DNA from 3 places in the Actinoallomurus sp. CA-142502 genome. Region 2 is predicted to be linked to each of the others. Evidence: riboswitches for the same ligand, from Rfam matches in the RefSeq annotation. Region 2 holds a riboswitch; each other region holds the start of a gene.
What was found. Region 2 has a riboswitch for ZMP and ZTP ahead of ACQEV1_RS18730 (bifunctional 5,10-methylenetetrahydrofolate dehydrogenase/5,10-methenyltetrahydrofolate cyclohydrolase). Riboswitches for the same ligand answer to the same signal wherever they lie in the genome.
Positions count from the first base shown of each region.

Region 1: another riboswitch for ZMP and ZTP. It lies ahead of ACQEV1_RS33830 (phosphoribosylaminoimidazolecarboxamide formyltransferase); the one in region 2 lies ahead of ACQEV1_RS18730 (bifunctional 5,10-methylenetetrahydrofolate dehydrogenase/5,10-methenyltetrahydrofolate cyclohydrolase).
Region 3: another riboswitch for ZMP and ZTP. It lies ahead of glyA (serine hydroxymethyltransferase); the one in region 2 lies ahead of ACQEV1_RS18730 (bifunctional 5,10-methylenetetrahydrofolate dehydrogenase/5,10-methenyltetrahydrofolate cyclohydrolase).

Region 1 covers NZ_JBNJMY010000001.1:7,175,051-7,181,538, reverse strand. Annotated here, with positions in the region: gene ACQEV1_RS33845 (TetR/AcrR family transcriptional regulator) at 1-522, opposite strand, end outside; gene ACQEV1_RS33840 (acyl-CoA dehydrogenase family protein) at 678-1,838, shown strand; gene ACQEV1_RS33835 (acetate--CoA ligase family protein) at 1,835-3,955, shown strand; ZMP/ZTP riboswitch at 3,966-4,050, shown strand; gene ACQEV1_RS33830 (phosphoribosylaminoimidazolecarboxamide formyltransferase) at 4,082-5,230, shown strand; gene ACQEV1_RS33825 (amidohydrolase family protein) at 5,270-6,253, opposite strand; gene ACQEV1_RS33820 (TetR/AcrR family transcriptional regulator) at 6,358-6,488, shown strand, end outside.
Region 2 covers NZ_JBNJMY010000001.1:3,859,812-3,866,299, forward strand. Annotated here, with positions in the region: gene qcrA (cytochrome bc1 complex Rieske iron-sulfur subunit) at 1-26, shown strand, start outside; gene qcrB (cytochrome bc1 complex cytochrome b subunit) at 118-1,809, shown strand; ZMP/ZTP riboswitch at 1,902-1,986, shown strand; gene ACQEV1_RS18730 (bifunctional 5,10-methylenetetrahydrofolate dehydrogenase/5,10-methenyltetrahydrofolate cyclohydrolase) at 2,010-2,867, shown strand; gene ACQEV1_RS18735 (Lrp/AsnC family transcriptional regulator) at 2,890-3,177, opposite strand; gene ACQEV1_RS18740 (rhomboid family intramembrane serine protease) at 3,235-3,981, opposite strand; gene ACQEV1_RS18745 (DEDD exonuclease domain-containing protein) at 3,990-5,741, opposite strand; gene ACQEV1_RS18750 (NYN domain-containing protein) at 5,931-6,488, shown strand, end outside.
Region 3 covers NZ_JBNJMY010000001.1:5,211,519-5,218,006, forward strand. Annotated here, with positions in the region: gene gap (type I glyceraldehyde-3-phosphate dehydrogenase) at 1-78, shown strand, start outside; gene ACQEV1_RS24805 (phosphoglycerate kinase) at 84-1,274, shown strand; gene tpiA (triose-phosphate isomerase) at 1,277-2,083, shown strand; gene secG (preprotein translocase subunit SecG) at 2,213-2,455, shown strand; gene ACQEV1_RS24820 (RNA polymerase-binding protein RbpA) at 2,538-2,909, shown strand; gene ACQEV1_RS24825 (DUF5655 domain-containing protein) at 3,035-3,451, shown strand; ZMP/ZTP riboswitch at 3,470-3,552, shown strand; gene glyA (serine hydroxymethyltransferase) at 3,573-4,838, shown strand; gene ACQEV1_RS24835 (carboxymuconolactone decarboxylase family protein) at 5,148-5,735, opposite strand; gene ACQEV1_RS24840 (ATP-dependent Clp protease proteolytic subunit) at 5,856-6,482, shown strand.

The sequences.
Region 1 (6,488 bases), 3.3 Mb from region 2:
GGTCTCCCCGATGACCGTGGTCAGCACGGTCACCGTGACGCGGTCCACCGGGTCGGTGCCGGCGCCCAGCAGCACGGCGTTCTGCCGTACCCACTCGCGGTTGCGGGTGCGGCGCATCAGTTCGAAGCCCGGCGGCCCGTCGCCGTCCATCAGCAGGCGCACCAGGTCGCGCCGCTGCCACGAGCCGTCCAGGAACGCCCGCGCCCCGGCGATGAACAGCTCCAGCGGGTTCGTCTCGCCCGCCTCGCGCAGGGCCGCGACGGCGGCCGACGCGGCCGCCTCATGGGCGGCCTGGTGGTCCTCCCACAGCGCGAGGAACAGCTCGGCCTTGCCTCCGAAGTGGTGGTAGAGGCTGCCGACACTGGACCCGGCGCGCTCGACCACGTCGGCCACGCTCGCATCGGCGAAGCCGCGTTCGGTGAACACCTCGCGGGCCGCCGCCAGCATGCCCCGGCGGGTCTCGGCGGTACGGCTCCACCGCCAGGCGTTCGCGCTCGGGCGGCTGTTCGTCTTGCGTGCCATCACACACCTCGTGTCGTCCCTCCCAGGTTACGGAACCGTATTCCAAAATCGGCCCGAACAGGTCCTCTCCTGCGGTCTTGACACCTTCCGGGGCGGCGGGCAGGCTGGTTTTAGAGTCTCGTTCTAGAAATGTTTTCCAGGTGGAGGGGCGTCCGATGGTGGACTTTTCGCTCAGCGACGAGGAGCGGCAGATCCGCGACACCGTCCGCAGCTTCGTCAGCAAAGAGGTCATGCCCCTGGAGGACGAGGTGCTGCGCAACGAGCGCGCCGGCCGCCCCGGCCTCGCCCCCGACGTGATCAAGGAGCTGCAGCGCAAGGCCAAGAAGGCCGGCTTCTGGGGGATCAACACCCCCGAGGAGTACGGCGGCCTGAACGCGGGCGCGCTCATGTCGGCGATCCTCGCGATCGAGACCGGCCGCACGTTCGTGCCCTTCACCTTCGGCGGCAGCGCGGACAACATCCTCTACGCCGGCACCGAGGAGCAGAAGCAGCGCTACCTGATCCCGACGATCGAGGGGGAGCGGCGGTCCTGCTTCGCCATCACCGAGCCCGGCGCGGGCTCCGACGCCCGCAACATCACCACCCGCGCGGTCAAGGACGCGAGCGGCGACTGGGTCATCAACGGCGAGAAGACCTTCATCACGAACGGCAACGAGGCCGACTTCGTCATGGTCTTCGCGGTCGTCCCCGACGCGGGTGTCACCTGCTTCCTCGTCGACCGTGACATGGGCTGGAAGTCCGAGCCGATCGCGACGATGGGCGAGTGGGGTCCGGCCTCCCTGGTCTTCGACGACGTACGCGTGCCGCACGACAACGTGCTCGGCGAGGTGGGCAAGGGCTTCGAACTGGCCATGCAGTGGATCAGGAACGGCCGCTTCATGATCCCGGCGCGGGCCATCGGGTCGGCCGAGCGCCTCCTGCAGATGGCGATCGACTACGCCGGCATGCGCAAGTCGATGGGCCACCTGATCGGGGAGTACCAGGCCATCCAGTGGCAGATCGCCGACTCGCAGGTGGAGATCGAGGCCACCAAGTGGCTCACGCTGTACGCCGCCTGGCGCGTCCAGAACGGCCTCGACGCCCGGCACGCCTCCTCGATCGCCAAGCTCAACGGCGCGGAGATGGCCAACAAGGTCGTCGACCGCGTCCTGCAGATCCACGGCGGCATGGGGTACACCAAGGAGCTGCCGATCGAACGCTGGTACCGCGAGCTGCGGCTGCTGCGCATCTACGAGGGCACCGACGAGATCCAGCGCCGGACGATCGCGCGCAACCTCCTGAAGGGGCACGTTCGCCTCGGCGGCATCGGCGAATGACGGCCGGCGAGGGCGTACGAGGTCTGTTCGCGCCCGGCTCGATCGCCATGGTGGGCGCCACCGACAAGTCGGGCTGGTCGGTGGCGACCTTCGCCAACCTGCGGCGGCACGGCTTCCCCGGTCCCGTCTACCTCGTCAACCCGCGTACCGAGGTCGTGCACGGCGAACGGGCGTACCGCAGCCTGAGCGACCTGCCCGAACGCGTCGACCTCGTCTACGTCATGGTGCCGACTCCGGTCGTGCTCGACGTGCTCAAGGAAGGGGCGCGGCTCGGCATCCGCCACTACGTCGTGCTCACCGCGGGCTTCGGCGAGACCGGGGCGGAGGGGCGCAAGCGCGAGGAGGAGCTCACCGCCCTCTGCCGGGCGAACAACCTCACGGTGCTCGGGCCGAACGGCAACGGCTACATCAACACCTCTGATGGTCGCGCTCGCTCCGAGGCCGGCATCACCCCGTACGGCCTGCCGATCCCGCCGCCGCTGCTGCGCGGCTCGGTCGGCGTCGTATTGCAGAGCGGCGCGCTGGCCAGCTCCGTGCTCGCCTTCAGTCAGGCCCGCGGCATCGGCCTCAGCCTGCTCACCTCCATGGGCAACGAGGCCGTGGTCTCGGTCACCGACGTCATCGACCACCTCGTGGACGACCCGGCGACCCGCGTCATCGCGCTCTTCCTCGAGTCGATCCGCCGGCCGGAGGAGTTCGCCCGGGTGGCGCGCCGCGCGCTGGCGGCGGGCAAGCCGATCGTCGCGCTCAAGATCGGCCGTAGCGGGCTCGCCTCCCGTACGGCACAGGCGCACACCGGCGCGCTCGTCGGCGACGACGCCGTCATCGACGCGGCGTTCCGGCAGCTCGGCGTCATACGCGTCCGCTCGCTGGAGGACCTGATCATCACGGCCGGGCTGCTCGCGTCGTCCGGGCCGCTGCCGGGGCCCCGGCTCGGCGTCGTCACGCCCTCGGGCGGCGCCTCGGAGATCATCGCCGACCGCGCCGAGGACGAGGGGCTGGCACTGCCCGCGTTCGCGGAGGAGACCGTCGCCCGGCTGACCGAGATCATGCCGGACTTCGGCCGCCCGGCGAACCCGCTCGACGTGACCGGGTACGTCGTGGTCGACCGCACCCTGCTCTCCCGCGCGCTGCGGATCGTCGCCGAGGATCCGGGCATCGACGTCGTCATGCTCCTGTCCGACCTGCCGCGCGGTGAGCCGCCGGACCCGGAGCCGGTGTTCCGCCTGTACGAGAAGAGCACGCGGATCATCGAGGAGTCGCCGCGCCCGGTCGTCATCGTCGGCAACGTGCTGACCGACGTCGGCTCCTTCGCCCGTACGATCCAGGAGCGCACCGGGTACCCGCACGTCGTCGGCGGCATCGAGCACGGCATGTCGGCCATCGGCGCCGCGGTCCGCTGGTCGGCCGTACGCGAGCGGGCCGCCGTGCGCCCGCGCGCCACGACGCCGCCTCCCGTGATGCGCGGCGAGCGGACCGGTGTGTGGGCCGAGCACCGGGCCTCCGCGCTCCTGGCGGAGGCGGGCGTGCCCGTGGTGCCGTCCGAACTCGCGCCGGACGAGGAGACGGCCGTGGCCGCCGCCGAGCGGTTCGGCTACCCGGTCGTGCTCAAGGCCGCCGCGGAGGGTCTGGGCCACAAGAGCGACGTCGGCGGCGTACGCCTCGGGCTCGGCTCCGCCGACGACGTGCGGCGCGCGCACCGGGAGATCCTCGCGGCCGTCGGCGCGACCGGCTTGGGCACGCTCGTCCAGCCGCAGCGCGAGGGCGGCGTCGAACTGCTGGCCGGCGTCGTGCGCGACCCCGCCTGGGGCCTCGTGCTGGCGGTCGGGCTCGGCGGCGTGTGGGTGGAGGTGTTGAAGGACTCGGTGCTGCGCCTGCTGCCGGTGGACGCGGCCGAGGTCCGCCGCGCGCTCGGCGAGCTGCGCGGCGCGAAGCTCCTGACGGGCGCGCGGGGCACCGAACCGGCCGACCTGGACGCACTCGCCGAGGTCATCACCCGCGTCGCGGACCTCGCCGGCGCGCTGGGCGACGACCTGGAGTCGCTGGAGATCAACCCGCTGCTCGTCCGCGGCTCCCACATCGAGGCACTGGACGCCCTGGTGACCTGGCGCACGTGACCGGTACGCTGGCGGCGGCCGTGACTGGCGAAGGTGGATCACCACCGGGGAGCGGCCGGACACGGATGCGGGCACCGACCGCCTGGGCGCTCCATCAGCGACATCGACCGCTGAGGAGGCCACGGCGTGGAGCTTCGTTACGGGATCAACCCGCACCAGGAGGCGCGGGCGGTACCGGCAGGGGACGGCGGCACGCCGCTCCGGCCGCTGAACGGCACCCCCTCCTACATCAACCTGCTCGACGCGCTGTCCGGGTGGCAGCTCGTCCGGGAGGCGAGCCGGGTGCTCGGCCGCCCGGCGGCCGCGTCCTTCAAGCACGTCTCGCCGGCCGGGGCGGCCGTGTCCGGGCCGCTCGACGCGGTCGCCGCGGAGCCGTACGGGCTCGACCGCCCCGGGGAGCTCACCAGTGCCTACCTGCGGGCCCGGGACGCCGACCCCCGATCCTCCTACGGCGACTTCGTGGCGGTGTCGCACCCGGTCGACGCCGAACTCGCCGACGCGCTGGGCCCGGTGTTCAGCGACGGCATCGTGGCACCCGGCTACGCTCCCGGCACCGTGGCCGCCCTGAGCCGCAAGAAGAAGGGCCGCTTCGTCGTCTTCGAGGCCGACGAGGCGTTCGTCCCGCCGTCCCGGGAGACCAGGGAGGTCTTCGGCGTCCAACTGACGCAGGACCGCGACGAGGCACCGATCTCCCGCGACCTGCTCGACCCGGCCGGCGACGCGGCGCAGCCCGAGACGGCCGTGCGGGACCTCCTGCTCGGGCTCGTGGTGCTCCGGTACACCCAGTCCAACGCGGTCTGCTACGTGCGCGACGGCATGACTCTCGGGGTCGGCGCGGGGCAGCAGTCGCGCGTCGACTGCACCCGCCTGGCCGGGCGCAAGACCGACCTCTGGTGGCTACGGAGGCATCCGGCGGTGCGAGGCCTGGCCTTCGCGCCGGGAACCCGGGCGCAGGACCGCCTCAACTGGCGGATCCGGTACGCCGAGGGCGGCCTGACCCCCGACGAGGAACGACGGCTGACCGAGGCGCTGGCCGGGCCGGTCGCCGCCCTCACCGCGGCCGACCGCGAGGAGTGGGCGCGCCGGCTGACCGGCGTGGCGTTCGCCTCCGACGGCGCGCTGCCCTTCCGCGACAACGTCGACCACGCCCGGCGCCACGGCGTGGCGTACATCGCCGAGCCGGGCGGCTCGATCCGCTCCGGCGAGGTCGCCGACGCCTGCCGCGAGCACGGGATCGCGCTCGTACGGACCGGGCTCCGGCTCTTCCACCACTGAACCGGGCGGACGGCCTCATCGTGGTACGGAGCGGACGTCTTATGCCGCGGGATCCGACGACGCGCTCTCATCGGCGCCGAATCGGTCGAGCAGGGGGAGACCGTTCGTCGTCATCATCGCGGTGACCTGGTCCTGGTCGAGGAGCGGGCTCGCCTGGATCCCGGAGGTGGCGGCGGCGATGACCGGCTCGGGCGTCCACGGCCAGTCCGTTCCGTACAGCAGGTGAGAGGGATCGGTCATCGCCAGCAGCGACGGCAGTTGCCGTGGGACCGGGAAACCGGCGAGGTCGTAGTACAGGTTCCGGAGCTGGCCGGCCACGTCGGGGCCGTCGGCGACGGCGAAGATGCGCGTGAACTCGTCGATGCGGTCGGCGAACGCCGCGAGGGCACCGCCGCCGTGCGGAACCACCATCCGGATGCCCGGATGGCGGATGAGCCCGCCGCGCAGGAGGAGGTCGGCGACGGCCCGCGTGGTGTCGAACGGGAACTCGATCATCGGCCGCCCCCAGCCCCGCGAGACCGCCTCCCAGCCGGGCGGCGACGTCGGGTGGAGGACGACGAGCGCGCGCCGCTGGTCGAGGGCGTCCAGAACCGGCTCCATCGCCGGATCCCCGAGGTACAGTCCGCGGGCGTTCGTCTTCAGCGTGACGCCGTCGGCGTGCAACACGTCGTAGGCGTGGTCGATCTCGGCCAGTGCGCCCTCGACGTCCGGCAGCGGCAGGGAGGCCAGGAAGGCGAACCGGTCCGGGTGCTCGTCCCTCACGGTCGCGCTGAACTCGTTGACGCTGCGGGCCAGGTGCCGCGCCGCGGCGTCGTCGCCGAAATGGACTCCGGGCGATGACACCGAGGCCACCGCCACGGCGACCCCGCACCGGTCCATCATGGCCAGCGCCTCGTCCACGCTCCAGTGCGGGAAGCCCGCCATGCCGTCCGGGTTCCCGTACCCGGCTTTCACGGCGGCGTCCCGGTAGAAGTCAGGCACGAAGTGCGCGTGGAAGTCGATGACCGAGCTGTGAGCCGACACCGCGACTCCTTTCCCTCGTCGGAGATAACTGCACCTTAGTGCAATGCTGCACTAGGGTGCAGTCTGTGCCGCGATGGTCGGCATCACCTGGGATGATGAGGGAGATGGACAACGTCGCCGGCGATATTCAGGCGCCCCCGGCCGCGGACCGCAGGGCCCGGCAGCGTGAGCGCACCAGGCGCCGCATCCTGGAGGCCGCGCTGGAGCTGTTCTCCGCGCGCGGGTACGCCCACAC
Region 2 (6,488 bases):
GGGAACGCGGGAGGCCGAAGGTATGAACGACATGACCCTCACCCCTGCACGCATCCGATGCGACGGCTCGCGGCACGCACCGATCGGTGAACCGCGCGGCGAGCGAGGAGCGGCGAAATGAGCACGACGACACCTCCCAAGGCCATCGACGGCGCGATTGGTTTCGCCGACGAACGCTTCGCCACCGCCGGGTTCCTCCGCGGCAAGATGAAGAAGGTCTTCCCCGACCACTGGTCGTTCATGCTGGGCGAGATCGCGCTGTACTCGTTCATCATCCTGCTGCTCAGCGGCACCTTCCTCACGCTGTGGTTCAAACCGAGCATGTCCGAGGTCGTGTACCACGGCAGCTACACGAAGCTCAACGGCGTCAGCATGAGCGAGGCGTACAGCTCGACGCTGCACATCAGCTTCGACGTCCGCGGTGGCCTGCTCATGCGCCAGATCCACCACTGGTCGGCGATCCTGTTCCTCGGGTCGATCATGGCGCACATGCTCCGGGTCTTCTTCACCGGCGCCTACCGCAAGCCGCGTGAGATCAACTGGCTCATCGGCATCACGATGTTCACCGTGGCCATCCTCGAGGGCCTGTTCGGTTACTCACTGCCGGACGACCTGCTGTCCGGCACGGGTCTGCGCATCACCCAGGGCGTGCTGCAGTCGATCCCGATCGTCGGCAGCTACCTGTACTTCTTCGCCTTCGGGGGCGAGTTCCCCGGCCAGGACTTCATCCCACGGCTCTACACCGTGCACGTGCTCCTCATCCCGGGCATCCTGCTGGCGCTGGTCGCGGCGCACTTCATGATCCTGTGGTTCCAGGGGCACACGCAGTTCCCGGGTAAGAACCGGGAGGAGAAGTCCGTGATGGGCAAGCCGTTCTACCCGGTGTTCCTCATCAAGACCACCGCGTTCTTCGTCTTCACCTTCATGGTCGTCGCCCTCCTGGGGACGTTCGCTCAGATCAACCCGATCTGGCTGTTCGGTCCGTACACCCCGGACTCCATCACGGCCGGTTCACAGCCCGACTTCTACATGGGCTTCCTCGAGGGCGCGCTGCGCATCATGCCCAACTGGGAGACGAACCTCTGGGGCCACACGGTCTCCTGGAACGTCCTGGTGCCGGCGCTCGTGCCACTGGGCCTGATCATGACGGGGGCCGCCGTCTGGCCGTTCGTCGAGCAGTGGGCGACCGGCGACCGGCGCATCCACCACATCGCCGACCGGCCGCGTAACGCGCCGTTCCGCACCGCGGTCGGCATGGCCGCCGTCGCCTTCTACGGGCTGCTGTGGCTGGCGGGAGGCAACGACGTCCTGGCCGACAAGTTCCACATCTCGCTGTACCAGACGACGTGGTTCTTCCGCTTCGCGGTCTTCATCGGCCCGGTCATCGCCTACATCGTGACCAAGCGCATCTGCCTGGGCCTGCAGCGCAAGGACGCGGCGGAGTACGGCCACGGCGTCGAGTCCGGCATCATCAAGATGCTGCCGAGCGGCGAGTTCATCGAGGTCCACGAGCCGGTCAAGGACGACGCCGAGGCGGTCCTCGCGAGCAAGCCGGCGGCGCCGGCGCTCATCGCGGGGCAGGAGGAGGACGAGAACGGCATCCCGTCGCCGGCCTCCCGCGGTCCGCTCGGCCGGGCCCGCCGGGCGCTGAACGGCGCCTTCGCGGCCGACGACATCCCGATCGGCAACGGTCACGCGGCCGGTCACGGCCCTGGTGAGCCCGGTGCGCCGGGCGACGACGACGGTGACGCCGTCGTCAAGCACCCGGAGACCGAGGGCGGCGAACACCGCGAGCTCAGCCGCGGCTGACCCGTACGTCCCGAAGGCCCGTCACCGCATCGCGGTGGCGGGCCTTCGGCCGTGAGCGGGCCGCTCGGGGGCGGGAACGGCTACGCTTGTGCCCTGCGGGCCGTGACTGGCGCTGAAGGTGGAGTCACCACCGGGGAGCGGCCCGGACACCGAGTGCCGTGCGCCTGGGCCGATCCACCGTGACACCCAGGAGCGACCCGATGTCCACGACGCACAGCGCCCGTCTCATGGACGGCACCGCCCTCGCCCGTCGCATCACCGAGCGCACCACCGCACGCGCGGCGGCGGTCACCCGGCGGCGCGGCACGGCCCCGTGCCTGGTCACCGTGCTGGTCGGCGATGACCCCGCCTCCGTGACCTACGTCCGGATGAAGCGCGCCCGGTGCGAGTCGGTGGGCATCACCTCCCGCCACGTTCCGCTGCCGGCCGCCACGACGACGGCAGAGCTGGTCGCCACGATCACCGCTCTGTCGGAGGACCCGGGCGTGGACGGCATCCTCCTGCAGCATCCGGCCGGGCCGCACATCGACGAGCGGGCCGCGTTCGAGGCGATCGACCCGGCCAAGGACGTCGACGGCGTCACCATGCGGTCCTTCGCCGCGATGAGCTTCGGCCTGCCGGGCTTCGTGTCCTGCACGCCCGGCGGGATCATGCGGCTGCTGGAGGAGTACGAGGTCGACCTCGCGGGCCGGCACGCGGTCGTCGTCGGCCGGAGCGCCATCCTGGGCCGGCCGGCCGGGATGCTGCTGCTCGGCCGCGACGCGACGGTCACGTACTGCCATTCCCGTACCGCCGACGTGGGGGCGCTCGTGCGGGAGGCGGACGTCGTCGTGGCGGCCGTGGGACGGCCGAGGTTCGTCCGGGGCGAGGACGTCAAGCCCGGCGCGGTCGTCATCGACGCCGGCTACAACGCGGGCAACGTCGGCGACGTCGACTTCGAGACGGCGAGGACCCGCGCGAGCCTCATCACCCCGGTGCCCGGCGGCGTCGGCCCGATGACCATCGCCGTCCTGCTCGAACAGACCGTCGAGGCGGCGGAGCGAAGCCTGCCCGCCTGACCGACCGTCGAGCGGCAGGGGCTCAGTCGGCGTCGGGGAGGCCGAGCGCGAAGGCGGCCTCCAGGTCGTGCTGGGAGTAGGTGCGGAAGGCGATGTGGGTCTCGGTGTGCGTGACCCCGGCGACCTTGTTGAGGCGGCCCGGGATGACGTCGGCGATCTGCTCGTACTGGCGGACCCGCACGAGCGCGACCAGGTCGAACTCGCCCGTCACCGAGTAGACCTCGCTGACCCCTTCGAGCCCGGCGATGGTCTCGGCGACCTCGGGGATGCGCGAGACGTCGGCCTTGATGAGCACGATGGCGGTGATCAAGAGGTCCTCCTGCGATAGGTCGAGCCGGCCGTGGCGGAAAGCCTAGTAGAGCGGTTTTCACCGCCAGCTGAGGGCCGCCGACTTGCGGGCGAAGCCGCCTCGTCGTACGAGCAGGCCGCAGATCATCCCCGCGACGAACCCGTAGATGTGCGCGACATAGGCGGTCTGGCTCTGGTCGCCGAGGCTGAACCACTGGAACACGAAGAACTGCACCAGCAGGGTCCAGGAGGGCAGCCGGAACGGCAGAAACGACAGGACCAGCGCGATCGTCTTCGAGCGCGGGTAGAGCACCAGGTGGGAGCCGAGCACGCCGGCGATCGCCCCCGAGGCCCCCACCAGCGGCGTCATCGAGCCGGGGTAGGTCACGGCGAAGCCGTACGCCGCGATGTAGCCCACGAGCAGGTAGAAGAGGAGGAACCGCAGGCGGCCCAGCCGGTCTTCGGTGGCGGCGCCGAAGATGAACAGGTAGACCATGTTGCCGAGGATGTGCGTGACGCCGCCGTGCAGGAACATCGACGACAGCGCGGACAGCCATGGGCGCTTGTGGTACGGCGCGGGGTGGCAGGCGGAGGCGACCTCGTCCGGCACCGGCGCCTGCCGGTCGTCGATCATCTCCTTGGGGATCGCGCCGTACTTGAGCAGGAACGTCGTCTGCTCGCAGTTGCGCTGGAGACGGCTCTCGCCGCCGTGGCCGATCGAGGCGATCGGCGAGAGGAGGAAGACGACGACGTTGACCGCGATGAGGAGATAGGTGACCAGCGGCGCGCGCCGTGTCGGCTGGTTGTCGTACAGCGGCAGCGCCACTCCCACTCCTAACGCGTCGGCCGTCCGGCCCGGTCAACCATACGGGAATCGGTGTCGCGATACGCGTCGTCGATCCAGCGCCGCACGCTCTCGGCGCCGTGGGCCGGGCAGCTCCACGTGCCGTCCACCTCGACCAGGCGTACGCCGGGGGAGTCGAGCCAGCGCAGGACGCACTCCATCTCCTCCGCGGAGGCCCGCGGCGCGGCGCCCGGACCGGGCCGTACGGTCTCGGCCGTGGCGACGAGCGCCTCGACGTAGGGCATCGGATGGGCGTAGGGCGGGACGGTGCCCGCGGCGGCGAGCCGGCCGTGCCGTACGACGTGCAGCTCCCAGCCGCCGTCGAAGGCGGGCCGGGCGGCGACGAGCTGGGCGATGCCGGCGAGGGAGGACAGCCGCTGGCAGCGCGCCGCCCCCCGGACGAAGGCGGCCAGCCGGTCGCGGAGGGCGGCGGCCTCCTCGTAGCGGAGCTGCTCGGCGAGCCGGTCGATGCGGGCGCGCGCCGCGGTCACCACCGGGCGGACGTCGCCGGTGAGGATCGCGCGGGCGTGGGCGGCGTGCTCGGCGTACGCCTCGGGGCTCTGCCGTCCCTCACAGGGAGCCCCGCACCGGCCGAGCTCGCCGAGCACGCACGTGCCGGCCCGGCCCTCGGAGATCACCCGCACGGTCAGCCGTTGCGTGCACTGGCGCAGCGGCACGGCGTCGTGCACGGCCGCGCGGGCCTCCTCGGCGACGCGCGTGCTGCCGAACGGGCCCAGGTAGACGCTGTCGTCGTCGCGCACCTCGCGGACGATGGACAGCCGGGGGAACGGCTCGGAGGTCAGCTTGAGCCACACGGCGCGCTCGGGATGGCGCGAGCGGCGGTTGTAGCGCGGCTTGTGCGCGGCGATCAGGCGCAGCTCGCGCACCTCGGCCTCCAGCGCGCTGGCGCAGACGATGGTGCGCACCCGCTCGGCGATGCCGATCATCTCGCGGATGCCCCGGCGCGTCTCGGAGGCGGTGAAGTAGGAGCGGACGCGCGTGCGCAACCGGCCGCTCTTGCCGACGTAGAGCGGCTCGCCGCGCGCGTCCTCGAAGATGTAGACGCCCGGCGAGGCCGGCACCGCGTCGGCGAGGTGGCGCTTGCGCCGCTGCTCCGGCGTCGGGGCCCGGGAGAAGCTCATCAGCTCCTCCAGCGACTCCACGCCGAACGCGCCGGCGCGCTCGAACAGCCCGTGCAGCACGTCGACCGTCGCCTTGGCGTCGGCGAGGGCCCGGTGGCACGGCTCGGTGGCCGTACGGAAGAACCGGGCGAGCGTGGACAGCTTGCAGTTGGGCACCTCGTCGCGGGTGAGCAGCCGCCGCGCCAGGTCGGCCGTGTCGACGACGGCCGGCGCGGGCCAGGGACGCTCCTGCGCGGCGCACGCGGCCTTGAGGAAGCCCATGTCGAACGGCGCGTTGTGCGCCACCAGCACGGCTCCGCGCGCGAACTCCAGGAACGCCGGCAGGACCTGCTCGACGGGCGGCGCCGCGACGACCATCTGCTGGGTGATGCCGGTCAGCACGGTGATGAACGGCGGGATCGGCATGCCCGGGTCGACGAGCGTGCCGAACTCGCCCAGAATCTCGCCGCCGCGCACCTTCACCGCGCCGATCTCGGTGATGGCGTCGTCGCGTGCCGACCCGCCGGTGGTCTCCAGGTCGACGACCACGAAGGTCACTCCGATGAGGGGGGTGCCGAGATCGTCGAGGGTGCCCTGCACGGCAGGGCCAACGGGGGCCATGGCTGGCACCGTACGGGCGGGCACCGACAAGCCGGCCCCCGCGACGCCTCTCGGGAGGGGCCGGCGACGAGGCGCGGGGCATTCGTCGGAGGATCGCCTACTCCGGGGTGTCCTGCCGTCTACGCTGGGCAGCGACGGCGGTACGGGCGAGCCGGCGGTATGTTCGCCGGACGCGCGACCCGACCACGCGTGAGGAGAAAGATCATCGACACCGGCCCGGGTGAGCATCTCGATCAGCCGTTGCCAGAGGCGGTCCGGCAACGCGTGGTCGAGATCGCCGCGTACGCCGTCGGCGTGCTGCCGGGCGATCAGGTCCCGGCGCCGCTGCGGCGCGTCGCGCGGTTCGAGCCACGCCGCCGGGCCCGGCTGGCGGCCACGCCGATCGCCGCCCAGCTGGCGAAGGACGACGTGTTCCGCGAGCGCGTCGCCGAGTCCGCCCGCGAGGACCAGGCCGAGCTGGCGGCGGCGCTCGAGTCGGGTACGGTTCCGGCCGCGGCCGACCCGGTGACCGTTGCCGCCCTCGCGTACCTCATGCGACCGGCGGGCTGGACCGAGCGGGTGGAGACGGCGCGGCGCGATCTCGAACGCTCCGCCCTCGCGGCCGACGAGGCCGAGACGATCCGCAAGGTGGCCGAGCTCCAGGAGCAGATCGCGGCGGCCAAGGCGACACGCTCGGAGGAGATCGAGAAGCTCCGCGCCGAACTGCGCGCCTCACGGGCGGAGAACGCCGAGCTGCGCAAGAAGCTG
Region 3 (6,488 bases), 1.4 Mb from region 2:
GTCGGCTGGTACGACAACGAGTGGGGCTACTCCAACCGCCTCGTCGACCTCGTCAAGCTCGTGGGTGCGAGGCTCTGAGCCCGATGCGAACGATCGATGAGCTCGGTGACGTGCGCGGCAAGCGCGTCCTGGTCCGCTCGGACCTGAACGTCCCGCTCGCCGACGGCGTGATCGGCGACGACGGCCGCATCCGCGCCAGCGTGCCCACCATCAACGAGCTCGCGGAGAAGGGCGCACGCGTCATCGTGTGCGCCCACCTCGGCCGCCCCAACGGAAAGCCTCAGCCGGAGTTCTCTCTGAAGCCGGTCGCCGCCCGCCTGGGCGAGCTACTCGGCCGCGAGGTCCGCTTCGCCGACGACACCGTCGGTGACTCGGCCAAGGCGACCGTCGACGCCCTCGCCGACGGCGAGGTCGCCCTGCTGGAGAACCTCCGCTTCAACGCGGGGGAGACCAGCAAGGACGACGCCGAGCGCGGCGCGTTCGCCGACGCCCTGGCCGGTCTCGCCGAGCTGTACGTCGGCGACGGCTTCGGCGCGGTGCACCGCAAGCACGCCAGCGTCTACGACGTGCCGCAGCGGCTCCCGCACGCGGCCGGCGGGCTGGTCGCCGCCGAGGTCGAGGTGCTCAAGCAGCTCACCGAGGACCCCAAGCGCCCGTACGCCGTGGTGCTGGGCGGCGCGAAGGTCTCCGACAAGCTCGGTGTCATCGCCAACCTGCTCGGCAAGGTCGACCGTCTCCTGATCGGCGGCGGTATGGCCTACACCTTCCTCAAGGCCCAGGGCCACGAGGTCGGCAACTCGCTCCTGCAGGATGACCAGCTCGACCAGGTCAGCGGCTTCCTCAAGGAGGCCGAGGAGCGCGGTGTCGAGCTCGTGCTGCCGGTCGACGTGCTGGCCGCGACCGGGTTCGCCGCCGACGCGCCGCACGAGGTCGTCGACACGACCGCGATCCCGGCCGACCGCGAGGGCCTCGACATCGGGCCGCGCACCCGTGAGCTGTTCGCGAGCAAGCTCGCCGACGCGGCGACCGTGTTCTGGAACGGCCCGATGGGCGTGTTCGAGTTCGACGCCTTCTCCGGCGGCACCCGTGCGGTGGCCGAGGCCCTGATCGCCTCCGACGCGTTCACCGTCGTCGGCGGCGGTGACTCGGCGGCGGCCGTACGCAAGCTGGGTCTGCCCGAAGACGGGTTCTCGCACATCTCGACCGGCGGCGGCGCGAGCCTCGAGTACCTCGAGGGTAAGTCGCTGCCCGGCCTTGCCGCTCTGGAGGACTGACCGTGGCGCCGAAGAGTGCCGCCGGCGAGGGGGGCCGCAAGCCCCTCATCGCCGGCAACTGGAAGATGAACCTCAACCACCTCGAGGCGATCGCGCACGTCCAGAAGCTGGCGTTCGGCCTCAAGGAGGCCGACTACGAAGCGGCCGACGTCGTGGTGCTCCCGCCGTTCACCGACATCCGCAGCGTGCAGACGCTGGTGGACGCCGACCGGCTGGTGCTGAAGTACGGCGCCCAGGACGTCTCGGCACACGAGAAGGGCGCCTACACCGGCGAGGTGTCGGCCGCGATGCTCGCCAAGCTCGGCTGCACCTACGTGCTCGCCGGGCACTCCGAGCGCCGTGAGTACCACCACGAGGACGACGCGCTCGTCAACGCGAAGGTGAAGGCGGCGTTCAAGCACGAGCTGACGCCGATCCTGTGCGTGGGCGAGGGCCTGGAGATCCGCCAGGCGGGCGAGCACCTGTCGCACACGCTCGGCCAGCTCGACGGCGCCCTGGAGAAGGTGCCGGCGGAGCAGGCCCGGCAGATCGTCATCGCCTACGAGCCGGTCTGGGCGATCGGCACCGGTGAGGTCGCCACCCCCGACGACGCGCAGGAGGTGTGCGGCGCGATCCGCACACGCCTCGCCGAGCTGTACAGTGGAGATCTCGCCGATCAGGTGCGTGTCCTCTACGGCGGCTCCGTCAAGGGTGACAACATCGGCGGCATCATGGCCCAGGCCGACATCGACGGGGCCCTCGTCGGGGGCGCCAGCCTCGATGCCGGAGAGTTCATCAAGATCTGCCGGTTCCGTGAGCGGCTCGTCTGATCTCCGTCGCCGGACTGAGCGTTTCTGCTGAGACAGGCGGGGGTAGTGACGTACCCTCGGAACGGATGACCTGAATACGCGACTATTCCCCGCGCCCGGCGGGGTGAATCACGAAAGCGCTGAACTGCTGTGATCATCGGAACTTCCATCGTCCTCATCATCACGAGCGCGCTGATGGTGTTGCTCGTCCTCCTCCACAAGGGCAAGGGCGGTGGCCTGTCGGATCTGTTCGGCGGCGGTATCAGCTCCTCGCTGGGCGGGTCGTCCGTGGTCGAGCGCAACCTCGACCGGCTCACGATCGGCACGGGCATCATCTGGTTTCTGTCGATCATCGCCCTGGGCCTGTTGTTCGCACACGGCCACCACGGCTGATCCGCGCACAGGCATACCGGCCAGGCAGTGTTGACGGCCGTCGCGTCCTCGTCGCGACGGCAGGAATAACGAGGAGTACTCCGTGGGTAGTGGCAACGCCATTCGGGGCAGCCGCGTCGGCGCCGGCCCGATGGGAGAGGCCGAGCGCGGTGAGGCGGCACCCCGGGTGTGGGTGACGTTCTACTGCGCGAACCGGCACGAATCCCGGCCGAGCTTCGCGACCGACGTCGCCGTACCGGACCAGTGGGACTGCCCTCGCTGCGGTTTCCCCGCCGGCAAGGACCCCCAGAACCCCCCTGCGCCCCCGCGCAACGAGCCGTACAAGACGCACCTCGCGTACGTCAAGGAGCGGCGCAGCGACGCCGACGGTGAGGCCATTCTCGAAGAGGCCCTCACCAAGCTCCGCAACGAGCGCGCCGCCATCCAGGCGGCCATGGAGCGCGCCCGCAACTAGGGCCTGACTCGAAGCCCCGTCACGGACGGGAGCTTCGGGACAAGTCCGAGCGGGACAGGCACGTCCGCGACCGGCCCGGCGCACGCCTCGGCGTACGCCGGGCCGTCGCCGTCACGGAGGTGGCCATGGGCCGGTGGACCTGCCCGCGGTGCGACCGTGAGTTCGGGCGCGCCCGGCAGTCGCACGTGTGCGTGCCCGGCTGCACGGTCGAGGAGTGCTTCGCCCCCTGGCCGGACACCTACCGGGAGATCTACGACCGGCTGGTCGGCCACCTGGCCACGCTGGGCCCCTTCCACGCCGACGCGGTCGGCGTCGGGGTGTTCCTGAAGAGCGACCGCAAGCTCGCCGAGGTGCGGCCCAAAGCGCGGTCGCTGAACCTCTGGCTGTTCCTGCCCCGCCCGGTCGAGCACGCACGCATCGCGCGCCGTCTGCTCGTCTCCGGTGACCGTACGATGCACGTCATCAAGCTGATCGACCCCGCCGACGTGGACGAGCAGGTGTGCGCCTGGCTCACCGAGTCCTTCGACGCGGCCACCGACTGATCCGCGTGCGGCTACCATGGGTGGCCTCGCGACTGGCGCATCGAGGTGGAGTTCACCACCGGGGAGCGAAGAGTACGGCACCGCGCGCCTGGGTGTCCTCTCCTGCCAAGGGAGGATCCCCATGCACCAACCGCCGCTGTCGCATCTCACCGACGCCGACCCCGCGGTCGCCGAGCTCATCGAGGCCGAGGCCACGCGTCAGCACGACAAGGTCCGGCTCATCGCGTCGGAGAACTACGTCTCACCCGCCGTGCTGGAGGCCACCGGCTCGGTCCTGACCAACAAGTACTCCGAGGGCTATCCGGGCAAGCGCTACTACGAGGGCCAGCAGGTCGTCGACCCGATCGAGGAACTGGCCGGCGAACGCGCCCGTACGCTCTTCGGCGTCCCGCACGCCAACGTCCAGCCGTACTCCGGCTCGCCCGCCAACCTCGCCGTGCACCTGGCGTTCATGGAGCCGGGTGACACCTTCCTGTCGCTGGAGCTCGCCCACGGCGGTCACCTGACGCACGGGTCGCCGGTGTCGATCACCGGCAAGTGGCTGCGCCCGGTCCACTACGGTGTCGGCCGCACGACCGGGCGGGTCGACATGGACCAGGTACGCGACCTCGCGCGCAAGGAGCGCCCGAAGGTCATCTTCTGTGGCGGCACCGCGATCCCGCGCACGATCGACTTCCCCGCGTTCGCCGAGATCGCCCGGGAGACCGGCGCCGTCCTCGTCGCCGACATCGCGCACATCGCGGGTCTGGTCGCCGGGGGAGCGCACCCGTCCCCGGCCGGGCACGCCGACGTGATCACCACGACGACCCACAAGACCCTGCGCGGCCCGCGCGGCGCGATGATCCTGACCACCGAGGAGCACGCCACCGCGATCGACAAGGCGATCTTCCCCGGGCTGCAGGGCGGCCCGCACAACCACACGACCGCGGCGATCGCCGTGGCGCTGAACGAGGCCGCCCGGCCGGAGTTCCGCACCTACGCCCAGCAGGTCGTCGCGAACGCCAAGGCCCTCGCGGCCGCGCTGACGGACCGGGGCTTCGACCTCGTGTCCGGCGGCACCGACAACCACCTGATCCTGGTCGACCTGACGAACAAGGACATCGCCGGCAAACCGGCGGCCAAGGCGCTCGACCTGGCCGGAATCGAGCTCAACTTCAACACGGTGCCCTTCGATCCGCGCAAGCCGTGGAGCCCGTCGGGGATCCGCCTCGGCACGGCGGCGGTCACGACCCGCGGCCTCACCGAGGAGCACATGGCCTCCGTCGCCGAGTGGATCGACCGCGCGGTCGCGTCGGCCGAGGACGGACCCGCGCTCGACGCGATCGCGGGGGAGATCCAGAACCTGCTGAAGGGCTTCCCGATGCCCGGCTGGGCGCCCGTCCGCTGACGCGTGGGCCGCGGCGCGGACGGGTCCGCCGTCCGCGCCGCGCGGCCATCGGCCGGCGTTCAGGACCCGGCGGACGATCGAGGTGACCGCGTGGTGGTCGTAGGACGCGGTACCGGAGAGCATGCCGCGCGGGGCGCCCATCGACCTGCTGGACGCGCTCGGCGTCGACCGTCCCGGTCACGCTCGTCGCGCCGTGTTCTCCCCGAGCCGACCTGCGCCTGCTCGACGGCGTAGGGTACATGCCGCACTTCGAGCGTCCCGACGACACCGTCGCGATCGTCTCGAGCTTCCTGCGTGCCGGGCGGGGGCTCAGAAGGACGGCGCCTCGCCGTCCGGGACGCCGACACGGAACACGCGCAGCTGCAACGCGAGCGCGGAGTAGTAGCCGACGAGGGTGACAAGCTCCACCACGGCGGTACGGCCCAGGGACGCCGTCGCCTCGGCGTACATCGGGGCGGACAGGTCACCGTCGGCGGCGAGCGCGCGGGCCGTCTCGTGAACGATCCGCTCCCGCGCGTCGGCCAGGACCGGGTCGCCGCCGGTTCGCAGGGCGGTCAGCTCGTCCTCGGTCAGCCCCGCCCGGCGGCCGGCGCGCTCGTGCGCGTACCACTCGTACTCCGAGCGGGACTGTGCCGCGACGACGAGCGTCGCGATCTCTCGCTCGCGGGCGGTGAAGCTCGTCCGGAACCGCAGCGCGGCGCCCAGCTCCTGCAGCGGATCGCCGACGGCCGGGCTGTAGAGCATCGCGTTGAACGGGCCGAGCAACCGGCCCTCCTCATCGACGAAGGAGAACACGTTCGCCGGGCGGGGACCGCCGACGATCGCCTCGTAGACGTCACGCTGCTCGTCGTTCAGATCGTCGGGATGCAGGGAGGGGAGACGCGGCTCGTCGATCACGGACAGCACCGTATCGCGGCGCGGCGCGGCCGATCCGGGTACGGCGAGGGGGCATGGGGGCCGGGAGCCGGACTATCGTCGAGGGCGGAACCTGCCGGCCGGATGAGAGGGATGGTCACCATGACGATGCCGTCGTTTCCGCCCGAGTTCCCATGGGAGCCGTCGCGGCGGGAGCCCCAGGGCGATCCCCGGGACCTGCCCCAGCGGGGTGCGTACGCCGGGCCGAGCGCCGCCGACCTGCTGTACGACCGGCGCATCGTGCTGGCGAACGGCCGGATCGACGGCGACCTCGCCACCGACCTGTCCGCACGGTTGATCATGCTGGACGGGAGTGGCGACGAGCCGATCGCCCTGCACCTGCGCGCCCCGGACGCCGACCTCGAGGCGGCGTTCGCGGTGGCCGACACGATGGGCGTCCTGTCCTGCGCGGTGAACGTCGTGGTGATCGGCCAGGCGGGCGGGCCGGCGCTGCTGATCCTGGCGGCCGGGCGGAGCCGCGAGATGACCCCGCACGCGACCCTCCTGCTGACCGAGCCGCGCACCGAGGCCGGCGGTGCCGCCTCCGACGTGGCCATCCGCGAGGAGGAGCACCGGCGGAAGGTGGACGCGTTCTACCTCCGGCTCGCCGAGGTCACCGGCCGCGAGGTGGACGAGGTCCGCGAGGACGCGCGCGAGGGTCGCATGTTCACCGCCGAGCAGGCGCGGGAGTACGGCCTCATCCACGCGATCGCCGGCGACCGCCCGTGATCGCCG